2 regions of the Streptomyces sp. NPDC050560 genome follow, and region 2 is predicted to be linked to the other one. Evidence: riboswitches for the same ligand, from Rfam matches in the RefSeq annotation. Region 2 holds a riboswitch; the other holds the start of a gene.
The links. Region 2 has a riboswitch for fluoride ahead of ACIBIW_RS27060 (NUDIX hydrolase). Riboswitches for the same ligand answer to the same signal wherever they lie in the genome.
Positions count from the first base shown of each region.

Region 1: it holds a riboswitch for fluoride, as region 2 does, so the genes downstream of both, eno (phosphopyruvate hydratase) here and ACIBIW_RS27060 (NUDIX hydrolase) in region 2, are expected to answer to the same signal.

Region 1 covers NZ_JBITGT010000009.1:198,489-204,451, forward strand. Annotated here, with positions in the region: gene ACIBIW_RS22160 (ABC transporter substrate-binding protein) at 1-895, shown strand, start outside; gene ACIBIW_RS22165 (ABC transporter ATP-binding protein) at 892-1,707, shown strand; gene ACIBIW_RS22170 (PP2C family protein-serine/threonine phosphatase) at 1,774-3,006, opposite strand; fluoride riboswitch at 3,260-3,326, shown strand; gene eno (phosphopyruvate hydratase) at 3,489-4,760, shown strand; gene ACIBIW_RS22180 (hypothetical protein) at 5,763-5,963, shown strand, end outside.
Region 2 covers NZ_JBITGT010000012.1:179,369-185,331, reverse strand. Annotated here, with positions in the region: gene ACIBIW_RS27075 (helix-turn-helix transcriptional regulator) at 1-19, opposite strand, end outside; gene ACIBIW_RS27070 (hypothetical protein) at 180-1,988, shown strand; gene ACIBIW_RS27065 (DUF6308 family protein) at 1,961-2,653, opposite strand; fluoride riboswitch at 2,803-2,866, shown strand; gene ACIBIW_RS27060 (NUDIX hydrolase) at 2,902-3,378, shown strand; gene ACIBIW_RS27055 (DUF2180 family protein) at 3,911-4,126, shown strand; gene ACIBIW_RS27050 (adenylosuccinate lyase family protein) at 4,165-5,613, opposite strand; gene ACIBIW_RS27045 (mandelate racemase/muconate lactonizing enzyme family protein) at 5,610-5,963, opposite strand, start outside.

The DNA of each region.
Region 1 (5,963 bases), on a different contig from region 2:
CTCCTCCGACGCCTCGGACCCGGACGGCACCGTACGGGTGGGCAACGTCTGCGGCGGCATCAACCCCTCGACCGTCGCCACGGACGCCGACACCTTCCCCGCCGGGGTCGAGGTCAGGAAGATCTGCTTCGACGGCGGCGCCGAGGCGTTGCAGGCCCTCATCGGCGGCAGTATCGACGTGTTCGTCGGCTCGCCGGAACACGTCGTGTCGGCGCGGACCAAGGGCCTGCCGATCCGCGCCTACGCGGCCCTGAGCAGGCGCGTGCCGTACTCGCTCGTCACCGACGCGGACTCCGGCGTCCACAGCGTGCGGGACCTGCGCGGCAAGACCGTCGCCGTCACCTCCGTGGGCAGCCTCTCGGACACCGAACTGATCAAAGCGGCCGACGACGCGGGCATCCCGTACAAGGGCCTGAAGGTGATCAACGGCGGTACGGGCGCGAGTATGACCGCCGCGATCGGCAAGGGGGCGCAGGCCGGGATGGTCGGCGACCCCCAGTTGACACAACTGGTCACGTCCGGCGACTACCGGTCCATTTGGAAGCCCGATTTCGACTACGTGTCCCTGGTGACGCTCGCCAACACCGACTGGGTGAAGAAGAACCGCTCCCTCATGACCGGATACCTCAAGGGGCTGACCACCGCCGAGCAGAAGTCGCGGCAGAACCGGTCCTTCGCGATCAAGGCGCTCGCCAAGGAGAAGTTCGCGGTGAGCGACGAGGTGCTCGACGAGGCGACCCGGGAGGCCATCACGAACACCCCGGCGGGGCTGCGGATCGACGGCGCTGTCTACCGGAACACCATGGACGTGCTCGTCCAGACGGGACGCATCAAGAAGGACCAGGTCCCCGGCTTCGACGACGCCTTCGACTTCACCCTGGTGGGGAAGGAGTGAGCGCGGCGGCCACGGGCGGGCCGGGCACCGGCACACCGCCGCCCAAACTCTCCCTGCGCGGCCTGCGGCTCGGCTACCGCTCCGAGGGGCGGCGCACCCTGGCCCTGCGCGACCTGGATCTCGACGTGGCGGAGGGCGAGTTCCTGGCCCTCGTGGGGCCGAGCGGCTGCGGCAAGTCGACCCTGCTGAAGATCATCGCGGGGCTCGTCACCGCGACCGGTGGCACCGTCCGCCTCGACGGGCGCCCCGCGCCTGAGGCCCCGGAACGCGTCGGCCTGCTCTTCCAGAACGACGCCCTGCTGCCCTGGCGCACCGTCGCCGACAACATCCGCTTCCCCCTGGCGATCGCCGGAGTGCCGGCGGCCGAACAGCGCGAGCGGGTACGCGACTTGATCTCCGCCGTCGGTCTCGACGACTTCGGGCACTACTACCCGCGGCGGCTGTCCGGCGGGATGCGCAAGCGGGTCGCGCTGGCACGCATCCTGGCGGCCGACCCCGACGTGTTCCTCATGGACGAGCCGTTCGGGCCGCTCGACGCCCAGACCAGGGCCAGGATCAGCGCGGACTTTCTGGCGCTGTGGGAGAAGGTCGGCAAGACGGTGGTGTTCGTCACTCACGACGTGGACGAGGCGATCACCCTCGCCGACCGGGTCGCGGTGATGACGGCGGGCCCGGGACGCGTCAAGGAGGAGTACCGGGTGGACATCCCACGCCCCCGCTCCTTCGACGACGTACGCTTCTCCGCCCCCTTCCGCGAACTGCGGCAGCGCATCTCACGCTCGCTCGCCGAGGAGTTCGACCCGACCCGGTAGGCCGTGTTCCGACCGGCCGTGACCGGCACTCCCGACGCGGCGACCTCCCCGCGGTCGCCGTCCGTCTCACACCGGTACCCGCAGCGCGAGCAGCGCCACATCGTCCTGGCGCCGCCCGGCGAGGGCACTGAGCAGCCCGTCGCAGAACGCTCCGGGGGGCTCGCGGCAGAGCCGGGCGGCGTGCTGGCGCAGCCGGGTGAGCCCCCACTTGATGTCCTCGCCGGGACGCTCGACGAGCCCGTCGGTGTAGAGCAGCAGGGTGGCGCCCGGCGGCAGCACCGTCACGGCGTCGGCCCTCCGCAGATCCGGGTCCACCCCGAGGACGGGGGACAGCGCCTCTTCGAGCAGGTGTGCCCGGCCCTGCGGGGTCACCAGGACGGGCGCGGGGTGTCCCGCGTTGGTCCACTGGGCGAGCCACGGCCCACGGGACGGTGTGTGCACGCGAACGATCACCGCGGTGACCAGCTCCGTCGAGCTGAGCCCCTGCATGACCGCGTCGAGGCGCCGCATCACACCCGCCGGTGAGTCACCGCTGTCGAAGGCGAGGGCGCGCAGCATGTTCCTCATCTGCGCCATACGCACCGCCGCCTTCAGGTCGTGGCCCACGACGTCGCCGACCGCCAGCACGGTCGACCCGTCGACCAGCCGGAACGCGTCGTACCAGTCGCCGCCCACCTCGACCCCCGTGCGCGCCGGTACGTAGCGCGCCTCAAGGCGCAGATGGCGTACGTCGCCCAGCTCCGGCAGCAGGGAGCGCTGGAACTGCTCTGCGGTGTGCTGCTGGAGGTCGTAGAGGTGGGCGTTCTCCACGGCGAGCCCCGCCCGGTGGCCGATGTCCGCCGCCAGCGAGCGGTCCTGCTCGTCGAAGGGGCGCCCGTCAGGGTCCCGTACCAGGGTGAGCGCGCCCCGCACCTCGCGGCGGGCCTGGAGGGGCACCACGAGGGTGGGCCCTTCGGAGGGGCCGTGTCCGGCGGAGCCGAGGGGACCGGCGCCGCGCAGGACCCGCGCCAGCGGCTCCACGGAGTCGTTCGACCAGGCCGGGAGGGCCGACGCGGCCGGTTCCCTGCGCCGGGGGTCGCGCGCGGGGGCGACCGTGACGCGGCGTACCCGGTCCCCCTCCAGCAGGTCCACCGCGCAGGACGAGGCGAAGTGCGGTACGACGAGTCGCGCCAGGCGGCGCAGTGTCTCGTCGACGTCGAGGATGCTGGCGAGGGCGGCGCTGATGTCGGAGAGGAGCGCCAGCCGGTCGTGGGCGCGCGCCAGCTCGGTCCCGTCGTCCGCGGCCGGTCCTGAGGTCACCTCGCACCCCTCCGCGACATGGCCGTGGCATCGGATACGGGCGTCTGGTGTCCGCGGGGTTCTCGTCGCACGGGACAAATATATGGCGGTATCCACCCATTCGCGGCGCCTTTGCGGAGGGGCGTGTGCGGGATTGCGCCGCGCCTGAGGCCGTCACCCGGGCCGCGGCGCTGCCCCCTCGCCCGTGGGTGTCCACCGGTGGAGGCAGCACTCCGGGCGCATGGGACGCGCGTCGCGGGGTAGTCGGGGGTTCAAGTGGGACGGCGATGAGGCTCGCCGTTGACCGCGGGTGCGACCCCGCTGATGGCCTCTACCGACAGATACGTACCTGTCCGTAGGAGGCCACGATGGACCCGCCGACCGATGTCGACGAGCGCAAGGTCGGGGATGCCGGGGGCTTTGCCGCGGCGCCCCCTCCCTCGCGAAGGACACACCTCACCCCCTCCCCCGCGCGGGCCACCCCCGTCCTCTGGAGGACAGCCATGCCGGTACACATCGCGGACCTGCACGCCATCGAGATCCTGGACTCCCGCGCCCGCCCCACCCTCGCCCTCACCCTGACGACAGCCGACGGCGCCCGTATCCGGGCGGGTGTGCCGTCCGGAGCCTCCACCGGCAGCCGTGAGGCCGTCGAACTGCGCGACGGCGACCAGGGCCGCTACGCGGGCCAGGGCGTGCTGCGGGCCGTCGCCAGGGTCAACACCGACATCGCCGAAGCGCTGCGCGGACGCCGCTTCGCCTCGGCCGCCGAGGTCGACGCCGCCCTGCTCGAACTCGACGGCACCGACACCACCTCACACCTCGGGGCCAACGCGGTCACCGGCGTCTCCCTGGCCGCAGCCCGCGCGGAGGCGGCGTCGGCGGGCACACCCCTGTGGCGGTCGCTCGCCGATATCGCCGGGACCGCGCCCAGGCTCCCCGTACCGCACTTCAACGTGGTCAACGGCGGTGTGCACGCCGCGGGCGACCTCGACTTCCAGGAGTTCATGCTCGCCCCGCTCGGCGCCCCGGGGCTCCCCGAGGCCATCCGGGCCGGTGCCGAGATCTACGCGCGCGTCAAGGCCCGCCTCATCTCCGGGGGCCACACCACGGGACTCGGCGACGAGGGCGGCTTCGCACCGTCGCTCTCCCGGCCCGAGGACGTCCTCACCCTGCTGGTCGACGCCATCGAGGAGGCCGGCCACACCCCGGGCCCCACGGGCGTCGCCCTCGCCCTCGACCCCGCCGCGAGCGAGTTCCACACGGAGGGCCGCTACACCGTGGCGGGCGACGAACTGACGTCGGAACAACTCATCGACCGCTACGAGGAGATCGTCGACCGCTTCCCCGTATGGAGCATCGAGGACGGTCTCGCGGAGGACGACTGGGACGGCTGGGCGCGCCTCACCGCCCGCCTCGGCGACCGGGTCCAGCTCATGGGGGACGACATCTTCGTCACCAATCCCGCGATCATCGAACGCGCCGTCGCCCACCGGGTCGCCAACTCCGCCCTGATCAAGGTCAACCAGATCGGCACCGTCACCGCCGCGCTTGAGGCCATGGCGGTCTGCCGCGACGCCGGATACACCCAGATGGTGTCGCACCGGTCCGGCGAGACGGAGGACTCCTTCATCGCCGACCTCGCCACCGGAACCGGCTGCGGCCAGCTCAAGTCCGGCGCCCCCGCACGCGGGGAACGGGTCGCCAAGTACAACAGGCTCCTCGAACTCGCGCACCAGAACCCCCAACTCCCTTTCGCCGCTCCCGACCGCTGAACGATGGCGGCAGACGGGTCGGCCGCTGGCCTACCGGCCGTTGGCCTCAATACTGTCGGCCGCACTCGAAAAGAAGTAAGGGCGCCGCCGACGGCCGTGTCGGGGCCCATATCAGGGGCCCACGCTCCTGCCCCCGGGGGTTCCGTTCCCCCGGCCCCTGTCCCGTTCCAGGAGTGGTTTTCCACGTGCCCGGGGAGAGGCCCCACCATTCGGCGTAAGGCAGGGTTCGTGGGTTTGCCTGGTGCGGCACTCGGGTCCACGATGGCTCTTCGAAAGCTGAACTTGCCCTACGACAAAGCCCCTTGCGCCGCGGATGGCTGGACACCAGGCGGCACAAGGGGCTGAAGGAAGGACACAGCGTGTCGCTCCAATTCCACGATCCCATACACCCCGGCACACCGCCACGGCGTGCCGGCTCGGCAGCCGTCGTACTCGTGATCATCCTCCTGATGCCCCCCCTCATGACCGCCGCCCAGATCGCAGCAGCAGCCACCCTCATCAGCGCCGGAACCACCCTCATAACGAGGCTCAACAGGGCGGCCCCATGCACATGTCGGCCGTGAACCGGCACCGGTATCGCGGCTAGGATTATCTGCCCCCAGAGGGTTCGCCCGATGAGCGACATGAATCGCTTCTGACCACTAAGGCGGCTTTGGCAAAGTACGCAAAAACCGCGGTCCACCGAGACAAAACAGCAGGCCAACTCCTGTGCTCCCCGCGAACGCGGGGGTGGTCCCTGCTTGCGCAGCTTGCCGAGCGACGTGCCCTAGTGCCCCCCCCCGCAGGAACAACAGCCACCGCCCCCGCCCCAAACGCGAAGGAAGCGTGAGCAAGTCCGGGGCGGGGCACGGCACTACACCCCACGCCGCTGTATCACGCGTCGGCATGACCGGCCCTCCACGGGGCACCGGAATCTCGCAGGTCCAAAGCGCGAACCGGAACCGGACACGGCACCGGTCGCCCGGTGCGGCTGCCGTGGGGGTGCCGCGAGTGGGGGGACGTATGACGAAACGGAACGAAGTTCCCGGCATCACGCTCTTCGGCGCGCTGACCTTCGACTCCCGGGGCGGCTTCGACCGTCCGGCCGTCGAGAGCGTCCTGCGGGACGTCGCGGACAGCGGGGTCGAGGACGTCTACGTGATCGCGCACGGCGCCTGCAACACCGAGGAGACCGCCGACGCCTTCGACCACGAGATCGCCCGC
Region 2 (5,963 bases):
GCCGCCCGACGAGTTCCACGCGCGCCCCCACCACTCGACCCACTCCGCTCGCCCGCGGACGCCCTCCCCAGGGCCCGCCCCGGCACGGAACAGCTACATGCCTGCCCTTGGCCCTGCCCCCTAAACGACGCGCGTCACGCCGCGCGGGAACCGCCAGGCGGCGGTGGCATCCTCGGGGGATGGACACGGCGCGCGGGACGGCGGCGGGTGCGGGGCGGCTGCTCGCGCGCGCCGTCGTGCGGCGCGGCGACGGGAGCAGGGGGGCGCGGGCGGCGCGCGCCTGGCGGCGGCTGGTGCGTGCCGTGGGCGACGGCGATACGGACGCACAGGACGCGGTACGGACGCGGCCGGGGGCGCTGCCGCGCGCGGACGAGCGGGATCTGCTGGCGGTGGCGCCCGAGGACCCGGCGGCCCGTGCGGCCTTCCTGGCGCTGGTGGGCCGGCACGAGCAGCGCCGGGCGCTCGACCCGGAGGGGCGACTGCTGTCGCTCGCCTACCGCGGCGCCGACGACGACACGCGCCGCCGACTGCGTACGGCGCTGGTGGCGGCGGGCGACCCCGCGGCCCTGCGTGCCCTCGTCACCGGCGACACGCACGAGGGCGTCGCGGCCCTGTCGGCAGCGGAAGTACTGTGCCTGGCGCGGCGGTTGGCCGGGCGGGGCAGCGGGGACGAGCTGCGGCGGCTCGCGCTCGGCCTGCCCCTGCGACACGCCGTGGCGGTGGCGGCGCTGCTGCCGCCCGAGCACCGTACGGGAGGTGACCGCGGGGTGCTCGGCCTGCTGGCCGCCGCGGCACCTGACCGTATCGCCGCCGCGGTGGCGCGGGCTCCGCAGCGGCCGGTCACCCGGCTGTGGGCTCCCGGGGGCGGTGTCGGGCTGGGCGGGGCGGCGTTCTCGCCCGACGCGGCACGGCTCGCCGTGGTGGCGTCGACGATCCGCCCCCTACGGCTCGACTCGCTCGTCGAGGTGCACCGCTTCGACCTGGCGTCGGGCGACCGGCGAAGGCTCCTCACCAGGCGGCTGCGCGACGGCGTGCATGTGCGGGGCCTGATCCACCTCGCCGACGATGTGCTGCTGCACATCGGCCACCACTCGCGCCGGGGGACGTACGACGAGATCGTGTGGGCGGCCCCCTCGCATGCGCGCGCCGTCCATGGGCGGCACCTCTCGACGCTGCGGCGCTCGGCGAGCGGCGGCGCGGTCGGACTGGACCAGGACGGTGTGCTGGTCTTCGCCGACCCGGGCGCGGCACGGCTGCGGCTCGCGCCCCGGCCCCTCGTCGACGGTGACGGCCGCCCGTTCGACGGCACGGACACCCTGGCCGGCGCCTTCGCCACGCTCCCCGGCCGGGGGCTCGTCGCGGTCGTCGGCGGGGACAGGCTCGCCGTGGCCGACGAGGACGGGCGGCCGGTGGCCGGTGCCCGGTTGGAACGGGGCGCCGCCGAAGGGGAGTCGTATCCCGTGGTGGCCCTCCTCTCCCCCACGCGGGTCGCCGTCCGCCGCCGCATGGCGCCGCGCGCCTTCCCCCGCACCGAGATATGGGACCTCGACGGGCGCCCCCGGTGCGTCGAACGCCACGAGGGCCAGGCGCTGGAGAGATGGCCCTGGGACTTCTGGCGGCGGCACCCGCCCGTGCTCGACTTCGCGCTGAGCCTTGCCGGTGGCCCGGGCGGGGGCGGCACCGACGAGGACGCGCCTCCCCTGCTTGCGGCCCCCACGGACGCGCTCAGGCACCCGGTGGCGCTGTCCGCACACGGGGACCTGGCGGCGGCGACACCCCACGGTCCGGTCCACCAGGTCCTGGAACTCCACGGCCCCCATCTCGCGTCCGCCCGCGCCCTGTTGGAACGCCCGCTGCCACGGATGTCCCCGCCCGACCTCCACGAGGTACGGCAACTGCTGCGCAGCATCGGGGACCCGGAACTGCGGGCGGCCCTGGGCCTGTTGGAACGGTGCCTCACCTACCGCTTCGGCCGGGACGTCGCCTGATCCGGTCGGCCCTGGTACATCCAGGCGATGACGTCGAACACCCGCAGGACGCCGATGTCGTCGCCGATGCCCGACCGGTCGCGGAGACGGACCAACTGGTCGCGGAGGGCTCCGTTGTCCGCCCGCAGGGCAGCGGCCAGTGCGGCCCAGTACGAGTGGTCCACCCTCGGCCGTCCGAAGAGTCGCTTGATACGGATGTCGTAGACGGGGATGAGGTGGGGACGCTTGCGGGCCAGCAGTTTCCCGGCGACGATCGGGCCTCCGCCGTCGGGCTTCCCGGGGTACCGCCTGCCGTCGGCCAGCCGCTCCCACAGCTCCCAGGCGGGTCCGTCCTTCGCCACGAGCGCATCGCTCGCGGGATCTTCCAGACGGGCGTCACGCGGGATGAGTGACAGCAGGCGCGTCCAGTGTCCGCCGGGGTCCGTCAGGCAGTTGAGCGCTCCGTGCGGCTCCAGGCCCACGCTGAGCAGGGTGAGGGCGATCAGGTCGTCGGCGTCGAAGCGGTTCGCGACGTGCGCGGCGTCCCCGCCGCCACCCAGGCGCTCGAAGCACGCGCCCGAGTAGTAGAGGTCCCCCTTCGAGCGCTTTTCTGCGAAGTACTCGTGCAACAGGCACGCGGCCTTCTTGTCGTCCCAGTAAATCTCCGGGATTTTCAGCTCGATCATGCGAGAGACCCCCGATTCCCCAACCTGCCACTCTCACGAGTCGGGACGACAGGATACGGACCCGCGCCCCCTCGATCCCCCACGGCAGGGATTACCCCCGTTCCTTTCCGCGCATTGTTGCCCGTGCCTGCGCGGGAGAGCGAGAATGGGAGGGCGACGGTGATGAGGCCCGCCACAACCGCGGATTTCTCCGCTGACGGTCTCTGCGAAGTCCATAAGGCCGTGGGCCGGAATCGCAGAGGTGTCCCATGTCAGACCGCATCACTCACCGCGACCCCGCCGAGACCCGCTGCTCGGTGGCGGTCTTCCGGGACTCCTCGCTGTTGCTGCTGCAAAGCGAGGAGGACGGCCGGCCCGTGTGGAAACTTCCCGGCGGGCACGTCCGCACGGACGAAGGGCTGATCGCATGTGCGCGACGGGAGCTGCGCGAGGAGACCGGTCTTGAGGCCGGGGCGCTGCACTGCGCGCTCGTCCTCGACATCCACGACCGTCCGAACGGGCGCCACATCGTGGAGATCGTCCTCTACCCCACCGGCGGTGTGCCGGGCACCCCCCAGCCGCTGGAGCGCGCGCACCGGCCCCGGTTCGTCCCCATGGCGTCGCTCGACGGGCTGCCCCTGCGGCCGCCGATCCAGGGCCGGCTCCACGACCTGCGCCATGTGCACGAACGCGAGCTGAACGGGCAGGCCCCCTCCCCGGGAGCCGGTCTGTACTCCCTCCCCTGACCTGCCGGAACGCGGCACGCCGGGCCCGGAAGCCGGAGGCCGGGGGACGTCTGGCGCGCGGGGAAGGGCGCGCCGGGCCCCCCGCCGAAGGCCCGGGCCCGCCGCCTGCCACCCGCTCCCACCGGAGCGACACGAACCGCATCTCGCAGTACCCTGAGCACATCGGTGCCCCCGGGCGCCGAGCGGCGGTGGGGCCCGCCGTACCCGAACCGCGGCTCACCGGCCGCCAACGGTCCCTACTTGCGACGGCGCACCAGCACTGGTGCCAAGCGAGTAGGAGACGCCCATGCCCGACGGCACCGCCCACGGAGGCGTGAGAGACCGTCGTCAGGACCCGGCCCCGACGCCCCGTTCCACGTCGGTGCCCCGCGCCCCGTGACACTCCCGGCGGCCGCACCGCCACTCCCCCTCGTCGAACGGCGACGGACCCCGCCCGAGCACCCCGATCGAACCGCCCGCCCACGGGCTGATGGCTCCTCAGGACCGAAGCACCCCCGACAGCACCCACCCCCCGACGCGGTAAAGGCGGATCATGAACTGCTACGAGTGCCAGACCCTCGCCACCCCCACGTCCACCCCCGCGGTGGCGAGCTGCAACATTTGCAGCATCGGCCTCTGCCAGACGCACGCCGAGGCCGTGTCCCAGATCCTCCACCACAACAACGGAACGGGCCTGGCCACCCAGCCGCACGCGGCGCGCCGCATCCTCTGCAACATTTGCGCCACCGCGGAGCACAGCCGCGGATAGAGACGGACGACCGATGCCGGGGACGCGACCCGTTCGCGTCAGCTCAGGAACGGGTCCGCCGGTGTGGGCCCTTCCGGGCCTGGCCCCGCCCCGTCACCGGCGGCACGCAAGGCCCGCACCGCCTCCCTGGCCCGCGCCGCGGTCTCGTGTGCGAGCGTGCTGCTGAACCCGAGGTACGTCGCCGGGTCGAGCATGCGGGCGAGGTCGGCCTGCGACACCAGCGCGGCCACCCGTGGATCGGCGCTCAACACGTCGAACAGGCCCCGGCCCGCGCCCGTGGCGAGCGTCGCCTCGTGGACGATCTCGTGCGCCCGCTGCCGCCCCACCGCCGTCGCGATGCGCATCATCACCGCCTCCGCCATGATCAGACCGCCCGTCAGGCCGAGGTTGGCGCGCATCCGTTCGGGGAACAAGACCGTGCCCTCGGTCAGCCTGACCAGCCCGCGCAGCATGTCGCAGGACGCGATGGCCGCGCGCTCCACCGTCGCGATCAGGACGAGGCTGCGGCCCCGGTCGGACTCGTGACGCATGTTCATCGACTCCAGCGCCGGAGCGACACAGGAGCGCACGACCGCGGCGGCGGCCGAGACGTCCTGGCACAGGTGCGGATTGCGCTTCTGCGGCATGGTCGAGCTGCCGATACTTCCGGACCCGAAGGGCTCGGCCGCCTCGCCGTACTCCGTGCCCATCAGCGTCGCGATCTCGTCGGCGACCTTTCCCACGGTTCCGGCCAGCAGGCCGAGCAGGGTGACGTACTCGACGAGGTGGTCGGCGATGCTCCGGGAGGCGACCGGCATCGAGGTCATCCGCAACCGGCGGGCGATCACCTCCTGCACCCGCCGCCCCTGCTCCCCGAGACCCGCGTAGGTGCCGACCGCGCCGCCGAACAGCACGGTGAAGACCCGCGGCTCCGCGGCCCGCAGCCGCTCGGTGTGCCGGATCAGCTCGTCCGCCCAGGCCGCCGCCTTCACCCCGAAGGTCAGCGGCACCGCGTGCTGGCCGTGGGTCCTGCCCGCCATCGGCATGTCGGCGCCGCGCTCGGCGAGACCCGCCGTTGCCGCGAGTGCCCGTCCGGTCAGCCGCAGCACGATGCCGTGCACCCGGCGGAGCACGACCAGGTCGGCGGTCTGCATGATGTTCTGGCTGGTCGCACCCCAGTGCACCCAGCCCCCGGCGTCGGGCCCCGCGACCCGCGCCAGCTCCCAGACCACCGGCACCAGGGCGTGCCCGGTGCGGACCGTGTCGCGCTCGATCCGCTCCGCGTCGAGGCGGCGCACGTCGGCGGCCGCGGCGATCGCGGCCACCGCGTCCTGCGGCACGAGGCCCAGCTCGCCCTGGGCCCGCGCGAGCACCGCCTCCATGTCGAGCCAGGACTGCCAGCGCGCCGGCCGCGCGTAGAGCCGCCGCACCTCGTCGCCGAGCCCGTCGCCACCGAAGCCGTCGGAACGGGGGCCGTCGGTGCCGCGGCCGTCGGCGGGCACGGTCACGTCGTACGGATCTTGGCGAGCACGTCCTCGTCCAGTTCGACGCCGAGACCCGGCCTGGTCGGCGGGAGCAGGAACCCGTTCTCGACCACCGGGCCCGCTGCGGCGAGCGGCCAGTCGTCGCGCAGCGCGTGGCGCTCGATGTTGTACTCCTGCGGATAGAGGCAGCCCTGGGTGCTCAGCCACAGATGCAGATGCGCCATGGTCCCGATCACCGGCTGGGTGTTGTGCACCGTGACCGGGCGGTTGAACGCGCCCGCCACCGCGGCGATCTTGCGGAACTCGGTGACGCCGCCGCACTTCACCACGTCGGGCTGGACGATGTCGACGTGCCCGTGCTGGATGAGATCGAG